4 regions of the Arthrobacter sp. SAFR-179 genome follow, and region 2 is predicted to be linked to each of the others. Evidence: predicted binding sites of a transcription regulator. Region 2 holds the regulator's gene; each other region holds the start of a gene.

Region 1 (4,377 bases), on a different contig from region 2:
TGGATGGTTCAGGTGCGGTGCAGGGAGTCGTACTGGACTGCATGGCGCACCGGGGCATTGGGGGCCCCGTAGCCGTCGTACTTGCCGCGGCGTTCCACCATTTCGAAGAAGACGCTGCCCACGGTGGCTGTATAGAAGTGCAGGAACTCGCCGTCGGCATCCCGGTCGAACAGCAGGTTGAGCTCCTGCAGGGTGGCCAGGAAACCGGGCTCGAGGTCGAACCGGGCATCCAGGTCCTCGTAGTAGTTGGCCGGGATCTGCAGGAATTCCAGGCCCCGATCCCGGGCGGCCTTGGCGGTTGCCACGAGATCGTCCACGGCGAAGGCGATGTGTTCCTGGTAGGTCTTGCGGGCTTCGTTCTGCGCCTGCTGCACCGGTGCCAGGTTCAGCACCAGGCGTACGTCGCCGTTCGAGGCCTGCATGACCTGGGAGCGCACCAGCCCGCTGGGGCTGGGCACCTCCGCGAACGGCTGCGGCTCCAGGGCCAGCGCGCTGGTGTAGAAGAGGACAGCTTCGTCGAAGTGCTGCCACGGCTGGGCAAGGTTGACGTGGTCGATCACCGCGCTGGCTCCGGCGGACGGGTGTTCCAGCCCTTCCCCGAACTCATGCGTCCAGGCCGCGGTTCCGTCAGGGCTGCCCTGGCAGAGGAAGATCTCGGTGGAGTCAGGGGCGGAGATGCCCTGGAACACTTCCTCGTCCGCCTGCACCTTGCGGGCCACCACGGGGGCCTTGAGCTGCTGGGCCCGGGCGGAGGCAATCACGGGGGAATCGACGTCGAACCCCAGCGCGGCGATGGCTGGCTCGGCATGCCGGGCCGCCTGTTCGTTGATGATCACCCGGGCCTGGCCCATGGTCCACAGCTGGACGTCCTTGGTGCGGTGCCGGCCTTCGAACGCAAACCCCAGCTGGCCCAGGAGTTTCTCGAGCTGCGCGGTGTTGTCCGCCTTGACCTCGGCGAAGTTGAAGCCGGCGGGTTGGTTCACCTTGGGCAGGGTGGCCAGTTCCATGGGATAACGACGGCGGAGCGCGGCGCCGTTATCCGGCGCGCCTTCGGTGCCGGCCAGCCATTTGGCGCTTTGCTCTTCAAGCCAGATCAGCGAACGCATGGCGTCCACGGCCGTGCGCTCCACATCGGACTGGCGGAAGACGTCGTTGAAGACCTCCAGCGAAACAGGTCCGGTGTAGCCGGCACGGACCACGTGGCCCATGAACTTGGCCAGTTCAAACTGCCCTTCGCCCGGGAACACCCGGTAGTGGCGGCTCCAGGAGAGGACGTCCATGGAGAGCTTGGGGGCGTCCGCAACCTGGACGAAGAAGATCTTGTCCGGGTTGAACGCCTCGATGTGGGAGGTTTCCCAGTCCCGGGAGAGGATGTGGAACGAGTCCAGGCAGGTGCCGAGGTTGGGGTGGTCCACCATGTCCACCAGCCGGTAGGCGTGCTCGTAGTCGTTGACGTACTTGCCCCAGGCCAGCGCTTCGTAGGCCACCTTGACGCCGTGGTCGCCAGCCAGGTTGGCAAGCTGTGCCAGCTGTTCGGCGCGGAGGGCGTCGTCGTCGATGCTGGCGGTGGCCACGTTGGAGCAGACCAGGATGGTGTCCATGCCCAGCCGGGCCATGAGCCTGAACTTGGCCTCAGCCCTGCGGAGGTTGGCCTTGAGCAGGTCCGGGGTGACGCCGTCGAAGTCGCGGAACGGCTGGTAAAGGTCAAGGCCAAGGCCCAGGTCCGCGGCCATCTTCCGCACGTCCTCGGGACTGAGCGGGGAGGTGACGAGGTCCTGTTCGAAGATTTCGATGCCGTCGAAGCCGGCGATGGCGCACGCCTGCATTTTCTCTTTGAGGGTGCCGGACAGGCAGACGGTGGCGATTCCGGTGCGCATCAGGCGTTCACCTCCTCGGCGGCCACAAGCTCCAGGAAGTGGCTGCGCATGCGGTCCGGATCAGCATCCAGGCCAGTGAAGATCCGGAACGCGTCCGCGGCCTGGCCAACGGCCATCCGCCCGCCGTCCAGGACGTCGCAGCCCTTGGCCCGGGCACCCCGGACCAGTTCGGTGTCGATGGGGCGGTAGACGATGTCCGCCACCCAGTGCCGGGATTCCAGCAGGTCCAGGTCCAGCGGGACACCGGGGTGGGCGGCCATGCCCACGGGGGTGCATTGCACCAGGCCGTCGGCCAGGCGCATCAGCTGCGGCAGCTCCGCCGTCGTGCCTGCCGTCACGGTACTGTCCGGGAAAAAGCCTGCCAGTTCGGCAGCCCGGGCCTGGGCGCGCAGCGGGTCCACGTCCACCAGGTGCAGCGTGCGGACGCCGGCCGTCAGCAGGGCGTAGGCGACGGCGGACCCTGCACCGCCGGCACCCAGCTGCACCACGCGGTCCAGCCGGGCTCCGGGGAGGCCGGACGACAAAGCGGCGGCGAAGCCGGAGAAGTCAGTGTTGTGGCCGATGAAGCGGCCGTCGCGGATCACCACGGTGTTCACGGCGCCCAGGCGGCGGGCGTCCGGGCTCACCTCGTCCAGGTGCTGCAGGACCAGCTGCTTGCAGGGGTGGGTGATGTTCAGGCCGTTGAAGCCAAGGGTCCTGGCGCTGTGCAGGATGGCGCCCACCGACTCTCCGGCCAGGCCCAGCTCCAGCAGGTCGATGGGGCGGTACAGGTAACGCAGGCCCTGCACGTCACCTTCCCGTTCGTGCATGGGCGGCGTGAGCGATGGCGTGACGCCATCACCAACCAGTCCCACCAGGTAGGACTCAGTTCGATTGCTCATGCGTGCAGCTCCTTTGGTACGGCACCGGGCAGGCGCGGAAGTTGGGCCGCGCTACGGGGTGACAGGGATTACGGTACATCATTTGTTCACTTATCGCACTCTTGTTCTACATGCGAACAAGGAGGCTTGAAACGAGGGGATTTCTTTGGCTGCTAGCGCTGCGGCAGCCTGGCGGCGAGCTCCGCGGCAGCTTCCTGCAGCAACGGAACGTGGGCCTTCAGCTCCTCGAGGCCCAGGCGGAACACCGGTACCGCGGTTGCCAGGGACGCGAAGGCATGCCCTTGGCTGTTGAGCAGCGGGACGGCCACGGCGCGCATGCCGGCCTCGTTTTCCTCATCCATGACGGCGTAGCCCTGCCGGCGCACCTGCTCTATTTCGGCGCGGAAGGCATCCCGGTCGGTGATGGACTTTTCGGTGAGCGCTTCCAGCGGCAACTCCGCCAGGAGCCTTTCCCGCTCCGCATCCTCGGCGAAGGCCACCAGGGCTTTCCCGACGGCGGTGGTGGACAGGGAGCCCAGGTGGCCGGGGTCGCTGGTCACCCGGAACATCTGGGGACCGTCCACCTTGCTGACCGTCAGGTGATGGTGGCCGTCGCGGACGCTGAGGATGGTTGCCTCGCCTGTCTCGGCGGTAACCCGGCGCAGGACCGGCGTGGCAGTACCCGCGAAACCATGATGATTGGACACACGCTGGCCCAGCTGGAAGATGCGCAGGCCCAGGTGGTAGCGGCGCCCGTCCGGCTCGTAGTCCACAAAGCCGTCACGGGTCAGGGATCCAAGCAGGCGATAGGTGGTGCTGAACGGCAGTTCCGCCCGGCGGGAAATCTCCGCGGCACTGGCACCGCGCGGCTCGTCCCCCAGCAGGACCAGCAGGCCCAGGGCTTTGCCCACCATGTCCGTGCGGTCCGCAGGGCGGCCGCCAACCTTGGCTTCCGGGGGCATGGCGTTCACGGGCTCTGCGGCGGCGGGGACGGCAGCAGCGGATTCTTCATTGACCGCTGTGGTTTGGTTCACACTCATAACTCGATGTTCCCACAATGTGAGAGCTATTTCTAGATGGTGAGTATTTTCTTGACAGGTGACTGCCCTCACAGTCATAGTTTCTATATCGCACAAGTAGCTCCCACCATGTGGCTACGAATGCTTGGGTCTTTTCCGGACTCCAGCCGCATCGCGCCCCGCCCGCACCAAGGCAGCGGCGGCTGCGACCCCCAGATCCACATCCGCGACAATGTCGTCACACCAAAGGAACACCATGAGCCAGACACTTCCGTCCGCCGGGGCGGGTGCCCTCACCTCCGCCGGGACGCCCAAGAAGGCCGCCCTCGCCAGCTTCCTGGGCAGCGCCGTCGAATACTATGACTTCTTCATCTTCGGATCCGCTGCGGCGCTGATCTTCCCCAAGGTCTTTTTCCCCGACGCAGACACCAACGCTGCCATCATGTCCTTCGCCACCTTCGGGTTCGCCTATGTGGCCCGTCCCGTGGGCGCCATCATCCTGGGCCACTTCGGTGACCGGGTGGGCCGCCGGAAGGTCCTGATGTTCACGCTGCTGCTCATGGGCGCATCGACGTTCGTGATCGGCTGCCTCCCCGACTTCCGGACTGTCGGCTGGTGGGC
Region 2 (4,377 bases):
TGCCCCATGGCCGCCGAGTGCTTTAGCGAGCTGGCGCGGCAGGACGCCGCCGAGGCCGATGTGGTGGTAACCAACCATGCCATGCTGGCTGTCAGCGCATTCGAAGGGCTTGCAGTCCTGCCCGAGTATGACGTCGTGGTGGTGGACGAAGCCCACGAACTCCAGGACCGGGTTACCGGCGCCGTGTCCGGGCAGCTGTCCGTAGCCATGGTCCACGCTGCCGCGTCCGGCGCCCGCAAACATACCGCCATCACCGTTGACGCCCTGAACGCCGCAGCCGACAACCTCGAGCTGGCCCTTGCCGGCGCGCCGAACGGCCTGCTCCCCAACGGCCTGAACGACGAACAGCTGGACTGCATCGACCAGCTGCGGGAGGCCTGCCGCGCCGCGTTGTCAGATTCCAAGGGGGACAGCAACACCACTGCCGACGGCGGCCGGCAGCTGGCGCGGTCCCGCCTCATGCTCATCCTGGAACTGTGTGAGCGGCTGATCGCTGCCCGGGAAAACCGGGAAGTCGTCTGGTTTTCCCGCGCCGGCACCTTCGATCCAGGCCAGGGATACACGCAGCCCGATGACAGCGCGCCGGTGCTGATCAACATCGCACCGCTGTCCGTTGCCGGAAGGTTGCGGGAAGGCCTTTTCGCCGGGCACACCGTCGTGTTGACCTCCGCAACGCTGGCGATTGGCTCGGCTTTCGAACCCGCAGCCGGGGGATTGGGCCTCATCGGTGAGGGCGCCCCCAGCTGGACGGGGGTGGATGTCGGCTCGCCCTTCGATTACCCCAAACAGGGCATCCTCTATGTGGCCGGCCACCTGCCAAAACCCGGCCGTGGTGTTTCCCCTGAGGCGCTGGAGGAACTGGAAGCGCTCATCAAAGCGTCGGGCGGGGGTGCACTGTGCCTGTTTTCGTCGCGCCGGGCGGCTGAAGAGGCCGCCGACGCCCTCCGGCCCAAGCTCGATGTGACTGTACTCTGCCAGGGTGAATCGACCATGACAGCTCTGGTCAAGCAGTTCGCGGACGAACCGGACACCTGCCTTTTCGGGACGATGTCCCTGTGGCAGGGAGTTGACGTTCCGGGAGGCTCCTGCCGCCTGGTGGTGATCGACCGCATACCGTTCCCCAGGCCGGACGATCCGCTGATGACGGCGCGTTCCCGTGCCGTGGCGCAGGCGGGCGGGAACGGCTTCATGTCGGTGTCGGCCACGCACGCTGCCATCCGGCTGGCCCAGGGCGCCGGCCGGCTGATCCGGTCCACTGGAGACAAAGGTGTGGTGGCCGTTCTGGATTCCCGACTGGCGACAGAGCGCTATGCAGGCTTCCTGCGGGGAGCGCTCCCGCCGTTCTGGGCCACCACGGACCGCAGTAAGGCACTGGCCGCGTTGACCCGGCTTGGGGCGGACGCGGCCAGATAGCTGGTGTCCAGGGATAACACCCGGTAAACCGACGGACCGTCGGCTAAAGTGAACGTGGCCAGTGGATCCTTAGCCAAAAGGAACGGCTAAAGGGAACGCAGGACCGAGACCACTTTGCCCATGATGGTGGCGTGATCTCCCAAGATGGGTTCGTACTGGGTGTTCTGGGGGAGCAGCCAGGTGTGGCCGTCGCGCTGGCGGAACGTCTTGACGGTTGCCTCGTCATCAAGCAAAGCCGCAACAATGTCCCCGTTGGCGGCGTCCGCCTGGCGCCTCACCACCACCCAGTCACCGTCACAGATGGCCGCGTCCACCATGGAATCGCCTGCCACCCGTAGCATGAAAAGTTCGCCCTGGCCAACGAGCTGGCGGGGGAGCGGCATGACGTCTTCGACGAGCTGCTCGGCGAGGATGGGGCCGCCGGCAGCAATCCGGCCAACCAACGGAACCATGGCCGTATCAAGGGCAGTGGGGAGTTCGGTCACCGTGGCTCCGCTGCCCTGGGCCTGGGGAGCAGGAGATGTGCCTGCTGCCTTGCCGCCGCCGTCCAACGTGAGCGGCATCAGGACTTCCATGGCGCGCGGCCGCTTGGGATCGCGCCGCAGGTAACCCAGCTTTTCCAGTTGCGAGAGCTGGTGGGTCACGCTGGACAGGCTCGCCAGGCCCACGGTGTCGCCGATCTCGCGCATGGAGGGCGGGTAGCCATTTTCATTGACTGAGCGCTGGATCGTTTCGAGGATCTTCTTCTGCCGCGGCGTCAAACCCTTGGCTGTCTTCTTCGATTGCGGGGCGGTCCTGCCCCCGGCGGCTGCTGCTGCCATATTCGCCAATGCCTTTCGCTTGCCGCCGGACCTTTCGCCTGGCGCTGTTCCGCAGCGCCACCGGAAGGACTGCCACTGTCATTGTCAGACCCTGCTGATCAACTTCAGTGGTGGTTGTTCTTTGGTTTCAAAACTAGGCCAGCCACATGGGTTTTTCAAACATTTGTTCTAGCGAGTCTCGACATTATTCGTTGATAGGTGCTAAAACTTAACAAGCAAAGTTCGAACATGTGTTCTAACCAGTGCTTGCCCTATTCGAAGACGTGGCCGGAAGTGGTTGGCGGCCACGGAACACATCGAGGGGCAGCTGGCTGGGTGGACACCCGGGCAGCACGGCAGGTCCAGGAGGGCTCAGTTCATGTCAGCTATATCTCTTCATCAGGTTTCACTCCCGCAGCCGGTTTCCCTGCGGGGGCGGAAGACTTCAAAGCGCTCGATTTCTGCAAAGAGCGGCGGCCCATCAGCAGCGCCTTTGCGGCTCACGCGGCGGGGGCAGATCGTCCTAATCGGAGTGCCTCTAGTACTTCTCGCCGTCCTGCTGGTGTCCCTGTCCGGACTCTTCAACTCGCCGGCCAAAGCCTCAGATTCCGCTGCTGACCTGGCCGTAACGCCCACGGTCACGGTAACGGTGCAGGCCGGGCAGTCGCTGTGGTCAATCGCCGGGGCCGTTGCTCCGGACCGGGATGCACGGGACGTGGTGGCAGACATCGTCCAGCTCAACAACCTTTCCGCCGGCGCCGTCCTGCCTGGCCAGCAACTCTTCGTCCCCACACGCTAAGCGGGATGCGGGTGTCGGCCCCGGAAGAAACCCGGCCAATTGCCCGCCACGCCCTTGGCGAACAGCACCCGTCACATTTTCCGGTGGTTGCCCCGGCAACTAAACTGTTCAGGTGAACGACCAGCTAGAACGTCTGAACCGGCTTCCCCTCCGCAGCAATCTTCGTGGGCTGACCCCGTACGGAGCACCCCAGCTGGACGTCCCCATCCTGCTGAACGTCAATGAGAACACCCATGGTGTTCCTGCAGACGTGCGTGCCGCCATAAGCGCCGCAGTTACGGAGGCTGCCGCGGGGCTCAACCGCTATCCGGACCGGGAGTTCACCGAACTGCGGAAAGCATTGGCGGAATACCTGGGCCACGGGCTCGATGAAACCAACCTTTGGGCAGCCAACGGCTCCAATGAAGTCCTGCAGCAGATCCTCCAGGCCTTTGGCGGCCCGGGGCGCACCGCGCTCGGCTTCCCGCCCACGTATTCCATGTACCCCCTGCTGGCCAGCGGAACGGACACCGCATACATCACCGGTCAACGCGCGGAAGGCTATGACCTGAGCGCAGAGTCCGCCGCCCGGCAGGTCAAGGAACTGCAGCCGAACATCGTGTTTCTTTGCTCGCCCAACAATCCCACCGGGACCGGCCTGGGACTGGATGTCGTTGAGGCTGTGTATGAGGCCGGCGAGGCAAGCCAGGCCATTGTGATCGTCGACGAGGCCTACCACGAGTTCGCGCACGACGGGACTCCCAGTGCCCTGACCCTGCTGCCCGGACGGGAGCGGCTGATCGTTTCCCGGACCATGAGCAAGGCCTTCGCCCTGGCCGGCGCCCGGCTTGGCTACATGGCGGCCGCCCCGGAGGTCACCGACGCGCTGCGGCTGGTACGCCTGCCGTACCACCTGTCCGCGATCACCCAGGCGACGGCCCTGGCCGCCCTCCAACACCGTGAAGCGCTGATGGCTGATGTCCAGGACATCAAGAAGCAGCGCGACCGGATCGTGACGGAACTGACCCGGATGGGCCTCGCCCCGGCCGCGTCGGACTCCAACTACGTGTTCTTTGGCGGCTTGGAAAACCCGCACCAGGTCTGGCAGGAGCTGTTGGATGCGGGGGTGCTCATCCGCGACGTGGGAATTCCCGGCCACCTTCGGGTCACTGCAGGCACTGAGGCGGAAACCACAGCCTTCCTTACATCCCTGGAGCGCATCCTTGCGGGCCAGGCCGCGCTTCCCGCCTAGACTTGATACAGCGGCGCTGGACGCCTTGAACCACTTCCTCTCCCACTAAGGATCCTTCAGCATGAGTCCCACCGGATTGAATACGGCCGCGGCCCGGACCGCCCGTATGGAGCGTGCCACGAGCGAGTCCTCCG
Region 3 (4,377 bases), on a different contig from region 2:
CGCCCTGCTTGTGGGTACGTGCAGGTCATGGGGGCTTTGAAAAACTAGACAAGGAGACGTCATGTTGCTTTGGATCGCTATTGTCATCGCCGTTCTCTGGCTTCTCGGCCTGCTGACGAACATCGGCGGTGGCCTTATCCACATACTTTTGGTTGTTGCAGTGGTGGTCCTCATCTTCCACTTCATCCAGGGCAGGTCGCGGGTTTAGATACGAAAGTGCGTCCCGCTGTGGGCTGTGGTGCCTGCGGCGGGACGCCACGCGAAGCGATTCAGGCGGCCTTGACCAGCGGCAGTTCGTCCCAGTGGGTGGTGTAGCGGGGCGAACGCATTTCCCGCTTCATGGTCCAGTCGAGGCCTGACCTGATCCCCGCATGCCCCAAACCGATGGACCCACGCCCAAACCGGAGGCTCACTTCCTCAAGCAGTGGCCCGATTCCGCGTTCCTCGTGCCGGTTCTCGAAGATCTCCAGTGGGGGCTGGTTCGCGGTGGGCCGCAGGTCGGTGAGCATCAGGCCCGCCTTGGCGTATTTCAGGCCGTCCCTGATGCTGGGCAGCAGCGCGTGGGCGGCTTTGGTGAGCTGGAGCGGATCCGCCGTGGGCATGGGCAATGTGACGCAGACCGAAGGATGATGCTGTTCGTGGTCCCTGAAGGGTGACGTGGCAGCGAACGCCGTCAGGACTTTCGCCTGGAGTCCGTGCTTGGAAAGCCTGGCGCTCGCCTGCTGCCCATAAATGCTGAGTACCTCCCGCAGGCCGGCCGCGGTGGTGACCGGCGTGGCGAAGGACCGGGAAAAGATCAGCTGGTCGCGGCCGATGCGCTCCTCCTCCATGGGGATGCAGGGGGTGCCGCGCAGTTCGAGGACCGTCCGCATGAGCACCACGGAGAACTTGTCCCTGATGGCCACCGGATCCGCCCGGACCAGGTCCAGCACCGTGAAGATCCCTATGACGTTGAGCCGCTTCATCAGCCGGCCGGCGATGCCCCAGACCTCGTCCACCGGCAATCGGGCCATGAGTGCCTCGCGCACATCAGCGGGGACCGACTCCCAAAGGCAGACCCCACCGAAGACGGGGTTGTTCTTGGCCCACTTGTTGCACAGCTTCGCCAGGGTCTTGGTGGGTGCAATGCCCACGCAAACCGGCACCCCGACATTCCGGCGCACCGCCTCCTTCATCCTGCGGCCCAAAGCCAGCAGTTCCCCCGGCCCGCCCTTCACGCCCAGGAACGCCTCGTCGATGCTGTACACCTCAAGCCAGGCCGAGTACCGGCCCAGCAGTTCCATCACCCGCGAGCTGATATCCCCGTACAGCTCATAGTTGCTGGACTTCGCCACCAACCCCCACTCTCTGGCCCGGGGCGCGAGCTTGAACCAAGGATCTCCGGTGGCGATGCCCAACGCCTTGGCCTCCGGGGAGCGGGTCACCGCGCAGCCGTCATTGTTGGACAGCACCACCAGCGGGCGCCCCTCCAACGAAGGATCGAACGCGCGCTCCGCGGAGGCGTAGAAGCAGTTGACGTCGACGTGGGCAATCTGGGGCATCCGCCGCATAAGCGCGGGCTTAGGCATGGCGCACCTCAGGCCGGCGGACGTCAGACATGGTGCAGGCACCTGGTGGCAACACCCCAGATGGTCAGCTCGGACAGGGCGGGGACGTGGATGTCCGGGTAGTTCGGGTTCTCCGCCTGCAGCACAACACCGGTGGGGGTGATGCGGAGGCGTTTCACCGTCAGTTCCCCGTCCAGCACCGCAATCACCACGCACCCGTCCCTGGGCTCCAGCGCCCGGTTGACGATCAGTTCATCGCCGTCGCTGATGCCGGCGCCCTCCATGGAGTCCCCGGTGACCCGGACCACGAAGGTGCTGGTGATGTCCTTGATGAGGTGCGCGTTTAGGTCGATCCGTCCGTCGAAGTAGTCCTGCGCCGGCGACGGAAAGCCTGCCGCCACCGCCACGGGGGAGATCAGCACCGAGAATAACGAGGCTCCCGCATCTATCACGCGGGGACCGATAATAACGCCCACAACACACCCTTATTCGAATATATGTTCGATAGTTTCAGTGTAGCCCTGAGCGCTGACAACCGGCACCCACCCACAGGCCGGGGTGCTTCGCAAGGGAGTACGACGGCGGCCGGCAGCCCACGTAGACTGGCAGGATGCGGCTGGTAGCAAGCGATATCGATGGAACGATCCTTGGGCACGACGGAAAAATCAGCCCCCGCACCATCCGCGCCTTCCACGCCTGCCGTGATGCCGGCGTCGAGCTTGTCTTCGTTACGGGGCGCCCGCCGCGGTGGCTGCACCCCCTCGAGGAGCAGTTGGGCCACACGGGACGCGTGATCTGCTCCAATGGCGCTGTGGTCTGGGACCTCGAGGCGGACCGCCTGGTTTCCGCCCGCACCCTCGCCATCGGCACCGTCCTGGAAGCCCGGCGCATCATCAAGACGCTCCGTTCCGCCGCCTTGTTCGCCGCCGAAACGCTCACGGGATTCCACCTGGAACCGGGCTTCATCGAAAACGAGTCCAGCGAACTGCTCGCCGAATTCACCCCCGCGCCGCTGAAGGACACCCTCGCGGGTGACGATTCGGTGGTCAAATTCCTTGCCATCGTCCGCGAAGGCACGCCCGACGATTTCCTGGCCGAGGTGGCGCCCGCCGTCGAACATCTGGCCGCCACCACGCACTCCTCGCCCGGTGTCCCCATGCTGGAACTCTCCCTGCCCGGCGTCAACAAAGCCGTCACCCTGGCCGAATACGCCTCGGCCCTGGGCATTGACGCCGCCGACGTGGTGGCCTTCGGTGACATGCCCAACGACATCGAGATGCTGCGGTGGGCCGGCCATGGTTATGCCATGGCCAGCGGCCATCCAGAGGCCATCCGGGCGGCGGGGCAGCAGGCGCCGCATTTTGACGACGACGGCGTGGCCCAGGTTCTGGAGGCCAGGCTCGCCTCCCTGGGCGTCCAGTTTTCCTGATCCCCGCTAGCCCCGTGTTCACAGCTACCGCTCACCTGGCGTTTACCTTCCGGCCGTAGCGTAAAGCGTGGAAGGCAGGCACTTCGCCCGCCGGCTCACAGGGGGCAACATGGCAAGGAACGTCAGGCAGCACATGGCCGATGGGACGCTGCGCAAAGCAACGCCCGCTCCACACTGGAAGCAGCTGCGCCAGGGCGACCGCGTCCGGGTCCTCTTCTCACCCGCCTTCGAGGCGGGCGGCGTGGTGGACACCATCACCGCGGACCATACGGCCGTGTGGGTGCACCTGGACGGCGGCCGCGGCCGCACCCTGCTGCACTGCGGGGATGGCGTGGACATTGTTCCGTGCGGGGAGACCGGCTGCCGGGACTGAGCGGCAGGTCCGGGGTACGCTCGCAGAGTGACCCTGCCCTTTTTCGAGCACAAGGACGACGCCGGGCGGCAGCTTCCCATCGCCATGGCCCACCGCGGATTCTCCGCCGAGGGGCTGGAGAACTCCATGGCCGCGTTCCGTTCCGGCGTCGAACTCGGCTTCCGGTACCTGGAAACGGACGTGCACACCACGGCCGACGGCGTCCTGCTGCTCTTCCATGATGAAACCCTGGACCGGGTGACCGACGGTAGGGGGCGTGTGGCGGAGCTGCCGGCCGCGGACGTCGCGAAGGCGCGGATCAACGGCCGCGAGCCCATCCCCACGTTCGATGAACTGGTGACCCAGCTGCCCCACGCCAGGCTGAACCTGGACGTCAAGGACTGGAAATCAGTCCAGAGCACTGCCGCGGCCATCGAGCGGCACCAAGCGCACCAGCGGGTGCTGGTCACCAGTTTTTCGGACCGCCGACGGCGGGCGGTGCTGAGACTTCTCAGCCGGCCGGTCGCCTCATCGGCCGGCGTGGCCTCCAGCGCCCTCTTCACCCTGCTGGGCCCGGTGCTTCCACGCCCGTTGTTCCGACGGCTCATGCGCGGTGTGCTCCGGGACGTGCACGCGCTGCAGGTCCCCGTCCGCTATGGACGGGTCCCTGTTGTCAGCGCCGGCTTCATCCGCCGGGCCCATGCCCTGGACCTGGTTGTGCACGTCTGGACCATCAACGACGCCGCGGAGATGCACCGGCTCCTCCAGTTGGGCGTCGACGGCATCGTCACGGACCGGGCAGACCTGCTCCGCAACGTGCTGATGGAGCGCGGCGAGTGGCCAGGGGGCCACTCACCTGGCGCAGCCTCCTAGCCGCGGCCCGTGCTGGTTGACGGGTCCTGGTCGCCCTCAGTGGGGTCTGCCCGCAACTCATCCGGGTTACTCTCGGGAAGTCCACCGGACCCCCGAACGCTGCCGCCGGCTGTCCCTGCCGCACCGGGCGCTGTGGCGTTGCCGGCCAGGCCGCCGTCGTCGGCTTCGTCAGTGTC
Region 4 (4,377 bases), on a different contig from region 2:
TCCCCCAGCACGGTCACGCCGTCGATGGTTTCCCCGGTGTCCGCGAGGGTCACGGTCTTTTTGCTTACTGCGGTCATGGTTTTTGTCCTTGCAGAGACGTGGGTGGGTCGGGGCGGCTTAGGTGACCGGCCAGCTCCCCTCTCCCCCCGTTGTTTTTTGGCTGCTGGCGAAGCTTGCGGAGCTGTGCCCGTGCAGGCCCGTCTACCCGCAGGGCAAGACCCGGAAAATCTTCGGAGGAAATAAGCGACGAAGGAGCGCCGGAGAAGACTTTCCCGGGCCGCAGGCCCCGGAGGAACGGAGGGGCTAGAGGGGCCGGAACGGGCACGTACAATCCGAAGGACAGCAGCCAAAAAACGTCGTAGACACACAGGACCAGGGACGGCGGAGCCCTGCGGAGCCGGCACTGGCCCCAACAGCCGGCCGCGCCAGCGGACGCCAGCGGACGCCCGCAGGGAGTGCGAGCCCTGCGAGCATGCACCATCAGTTACCCGTGTGGCATGCTCGAAAGCGTAAGCAGCAGGATGTTTACACCCCAGGGCAGAGGGCCCATTCCCACCGGTTGCGGCCCTCTGCTTTTGCCCTGGATGGTCATTGGGATACGAAGGGAAAGCCGATGGGTCTGTGGAGCTGGTTCGCTCGTCGGCGCAAGCCGGCAACGGCTGCTGGTCGCCCCGCCTTCGCAGCGGCCATTGAGCCGAAGGAACAGCAGCCGTTGACTCCTGAGCAGGTGGCAGATCTGAAAGCGGCCTGGGCCGAACTCGCCGAGGCGGCCAAAGAGTCAGCTGTCACCGGTTTCCATGCCTGCTCACGGGGCGGGAAGCCCTGGCAGGAAGATCCCGCAGCTGTGCGGAGCGTGGCGGCATTACTCCGCCGCGTCGACGCGGAGGACGCCGCGACGGAAGGCCCTACCGCCAAGTAAAAGCCAGCACGGACGTTCGTGCTGGTTTCTCCTTTAGGCTGGGCCCATGGCCGAGTCCCTTCCGCCGGCACTGCACCCACCGGTCGCGGTTGCCCTGGCGAAACTCGTCAAGACCTTCCCCGGCCCCAACGCACTGCCCGGCGGCCTATGGGCCGAACCCAAATGGGACGGTTACCGCACTACCGCCTTTAACGACGGCGGCAAGGTGACGCTGTGGTCCAGACAGGGCAAGGAACTTACCCGAATCCTGCCAGACGCAGCTGCCGCTCTCGCAGAGCAGGTGCCTCCCGGGGTGGTCCTGGATGGTGAAACCGTCATTTGGAACCGGGACCGGTTGGACTTCGAGGCGCTGCAGCAGCGCATGGTCACCTCCAGGGCCGCGCTGCCGGCCCTGGCCAATGAGCTGCCCGCTTCGTTCGTGGCCTTCGATGTTCTGGCCGTTGCAGGGCAGGACACCCGGGGTGTGCCGTTCACCGGGCGCCGGCAGCTGCTCGAGGAGCTCGCCCGGGACTGGGCCGCACCCTTGCACCTCTCCCCCGTCACCAGGGACATGGACCTGGCGAAGACCTGGCTTCGGGATCTTCCCGCGACAGGAATCGAAGGTCTCGTGTTCAAAGGCTCCCAGCCCTACGAGGCTGCCAGGATCTGGTTAAAGCTCAAGCACAAGGATCTTTGGGACGTGGTGTGCGCGGCCGTGATCGGGTCCGTGGCCCAACCACAGGCCATCATCGCCGGCCTGCCCATGGGCGGCGAACTGAAGATTGTCGGCCGCTCGACCGTCCTGTCCACGATGGCCGGGCGTGAACTGGGCCGGCACCTCTACCCGGCCGGGCCCGGGCATCCGTGGCCCGAAGAGATCAAGGAGTCCTCCCTGAACAGATTCAGCAAGGACAAAGGCCCCGTGCGGCTGACACTGGTCGAACCAGTCGTGGTCGAGGTCTCGGCCGACGTCGCCTGGTCCGGCACGTCCTTTCGGCACCCCGTCACTTGGAAGCGTGTCAGGCCGGAGCTGGACCCGGCAGAAGTCAGGGTTCCCCCTGAATTGAACAACAGGCACCGCTGAGGACGGCGCCGCGGCGGGTTATACCCAGTGTGGACAGCTTTGAGATTCATCCTCCGGTCTCCACCTGCCCACAATGGGCATAACCCGCTCCGGTTTCCGGGGTGCGATTGGTCAAAGAACACCCATTGTCAGCCCCGACGCGTACACTGATTAACTCGAACATATATTCGAATAAAGGTGTGTCGTGGGCGTTATTGTCGGTCCCCGTGTGATAGATGCGGGCGTTTCCTTGTTGTCGGTGCTGGTCTCTCCGGTGCCGGTGGCGGCGGGGTTCCCGTCGCCGGCGCAGGACTACTTCGATGGCCGGATCGATCTGAACGCGCACCTGATTAAGGACATCACCAGCACCTACGTGGTACGGGTGTCCGGGGAATCCATGGAAGGTGCCGGGATCAGTGACGGCGATGAGCTGATCGTGAACCGGGCGCTGGAACCGCACGACGGGTGCGTGGTCATCGCGGTCCTGGACGGGGAGCTGACAATCAAGCGGCTGCGCATCACCCCCACAGGGGTAGTGCTGCAGGCGGAAAACCCCGCCTACCCGGACATCCAAGTCCCGGCACTGTCGGACCTGACCATCTGGGGCGTGGTCACCAGGTGTTTGCATCATGTCTAAGCCGGCGCTGATACGGCACATGCCGCAGATCGCTCACGTGGACGTGAACTGCTTCTACGCGTCCGCTGAGCGGGCGTTCGACCCTTCACTGGAAGGCAAACCCGTGATCGTGCTGTCCAACAACGACGGCTGCGCGGTGACCCGCTCCCCCGAAGCCAAAGCCCTGGGGATCGGCATGGGAGAGCCGTGGTTCAAACTCGCCCCGCGGGCGAAGGAATGGGGCCTCGTCGCACTGTCCAGCAACTACGAGCTGTACGGGGACATCAGCGCCCGGGTGATGGAGCTGCTGGGCCGTTACTCGGCCTGGCTGGAGGTCTACAGCATCGACGAAGCCTTCCTCGGCGTCAAAGGCAGCCCAGCGGAGCTTTTGACGATGGGCCGGTCCATGAAGGCGGCGGTCCGGCGGCACGTAGGGGTGCCGGTCTGTGTCGGGATCGCGCCGACGAAGACGCTGGCAAAGTTGGCCAACAAGTGGGCGAAGAACAATAAGGCCTTCGCCGGGGTGTGCCACTGGGACTCCGTCCCGGCCACCGAGCGGGAGGCGTTGTTGGGCCGGCTGTCCGTGGAAGAAGTGTGGGGCATCGCCGGGAGGCTGACCAGGCGGCTGAACGTGATGGGCATCTTCACCATCGCCGACCTGGTCCGGGCCGACCCGGTCGCGATCCGGCACAAGTTCTCGGTCGTGATGATGCGCACCGTCCTGGAACTGCAGGGAACGCCCTGCATCCCCATGGAAGAGGAACGGATCGGCCGGGACCAGCTGATCTTCTCCCGCTCCTTCGCCAAGCCCATCACCACCGCGGCGGGGATCCGGCAGGTCATGAGCGTCTACGGGCAGCAAGCATCGGCCCGGCTGGCCAAACACGGCCTGCAGGCCAAGGTCCTGACCGCGTTCGCCGGCACCTCACACTTCAACCCCAACGACACTTCCTATCCCTCCGTGTGCGTGCCGCTGCCGATGCCGACCGCTGACCCGGTGATCCTGACCAAAGCCGGCCACGCGCTCCTGCCCCGGATTGTCGAGGGCGTCCGCTACGCCAGGGCCGGGATCATGGTCACCGACCTGCGCCCCTCTGGCAACCAGGCACCGCTGTCCCTGTTCGAGAACCCGCACGAGGAACGCCACATCGGAACCCTGCTCGAAGACGTCACGCGCCGGTACGGGCGCGGCTCGATCGGCCTGGGTCACGGCGGCATCCGGGGCGGGCCGGACTGGACCATGAAACGCGACATGCTCTCCCCCAGATACACCACCCACTGGGAAGAACTCCCCCTCGTCAAAGCCGCCTGACCAGCCCTCTGCACCCCCCAGGAAGACACCAAGCACATGACCATCACCCCAGAAGCCCCCACCCTTAACACCCCAGTGGATGTCCGGTTCACCAAGGCCGGCACTCCCCTGGCCGTCCGCTACCACGGACGCATCTGGGCCGTCACCGAAGAACCTGTCCACTGGTTCACCAGAGACTCATGGTGGGAAACCCGCCGAAGCGTCCCCGTAGGAGTCGGGAACGTCGTAGACATCGAACACTGGCGTGTTCAGGTTCGTCTCGGCGGCTCGGACTCGCCCCTGCTGACCTTTGAACTTCGCCGGGAACCCCTCTCGGAACAGTGGTTGCTTGAGTCCGTCACCGAAGGATGATGCCCAGGCTGCCAAGTGTGCAGCACCGGGCAGCTGAAGCGTAAGGATGCCCTTAAATTCCGAAGGCCCCGGTTGCTCGGGGCCTTCTAACCAGCGGCCGAAGCCAACTGGGGGTGTGGCACTATCCTACCAACAAG

Evidence for each region. Region 2 encodes LexA, which represses DNA repair genes until DNA is damaged. Its sites were predicted from a motif close to TCGAACANNTGTTCGA; they were not measured.
Region 1: the regulator LexA is predicted to act here: its motif matches at 2,852-2,867, upstream of ACR65K_RS11925 (shikimate dehydrogenase).
Region 3: the regulator LexA is predicted to act here: its motif matches at 2,037-2,052, upstream of ACR65K_RS16335 (LexA family protein).
Region 4: the regulator LexA is predicted to act here: its motif matches at 2,138-2,153, upstream of ACR65K_RS17405 (LexA family protein).

The regions. Positions count from the first base shown of each region.
Region 1 covers NZ_JBPFDM010000006.1:123,247-127,623, reverse strand. The annotation lists gene ACR65K_RS11930 (bifunctional sugar phosphate isomerase/epimerase/4-hydroxyphenylpyruvate dioxygenase family protein) at 9-1,877, opposite strand; gene ACR65K_RS11925 (shikimate dehydrogenase) at 1,877-2,758, opposite strand; gene ACR65K_RS11920 (IclR family transcriptional regulator) at 2,911-3,777, opposite strand; gene ACR65K_RS11915 (MFS transporter) at 4,013-4,377, shown strand, end outside.
Region 2 covers NZ_JBPFDM010000003.1:36,105-40,481, reverse strand. The annotation lists gene ACR65K_RS07105 (ATP-dependent DNA helicase) at 1-1,413, shown strand, start outside; gene lexA (transcriptional repressor LexA) at 1,500-2,234, opposite strand; gene ACR65K_RS07095 (LysM peptidoglycan-binding domain-containing protein) at 2,671-3,012, shown strand; gene ACR65K_RS07090 (histidinol-phosphate transaminase) at 3,125-4,243, shown strand; gene hisB (imidazoleglycerol-phosphate dehydratase HisB) at 4,305-4,377, shown strand, end outside.
Region 3 covers NZ_JBPFDM010000011.1:86,332-90,708, forward strand. The annotation lists gene ACR65K_RS16325 (lmo0937 family membrane protein) at 62-208, shown strand; gene ACR65K_RS16330 (Y-family DNA polymerase) at 270-1,568, opposite strand; gene ACR65K_RS16335 (LexA family protein) at 1,592-2,023, opposite strand; gene ACR65K_RS16340 (HAD family hydrolase) at 2,158-2,976, shown strand; gene ACR65K_RS16345 (hypothetical protein) at 3,086-3,349, shown strand; gene ACR65K_RS16350 (glycerophosphodiester phosphodiesterase family protein) at 3,377-4,201, shown strand; gene ACR65K_RS16355 (hypothetical protein) at 4,198-4,377, opposite strand, start outside.
Region 4 covers NZ_JBPFDM010000012.1:143,829-148,205, reverse strand. The annotation lists gene ACR65K_RS17420 (hypothetical protein) at 1-77, opposite strand, end outside; gene ACR65K_RS17415 (hypothetical protein) at 713-919, shown strand; gene ACR65K_RS17410 (ATP-dependent DNA ligase) at 966-1,982, shown strand; gene ACR65K_RS17405 (LexA family protein) at 2,167-2,598, shown strand; gene ACR65K_RS17400 (Y-family DNA polymerase) at 2,618-3,889, shown strand; gene ACR65K_RS17395 (hypothetical protein) at 3,926-4,240, shown strand.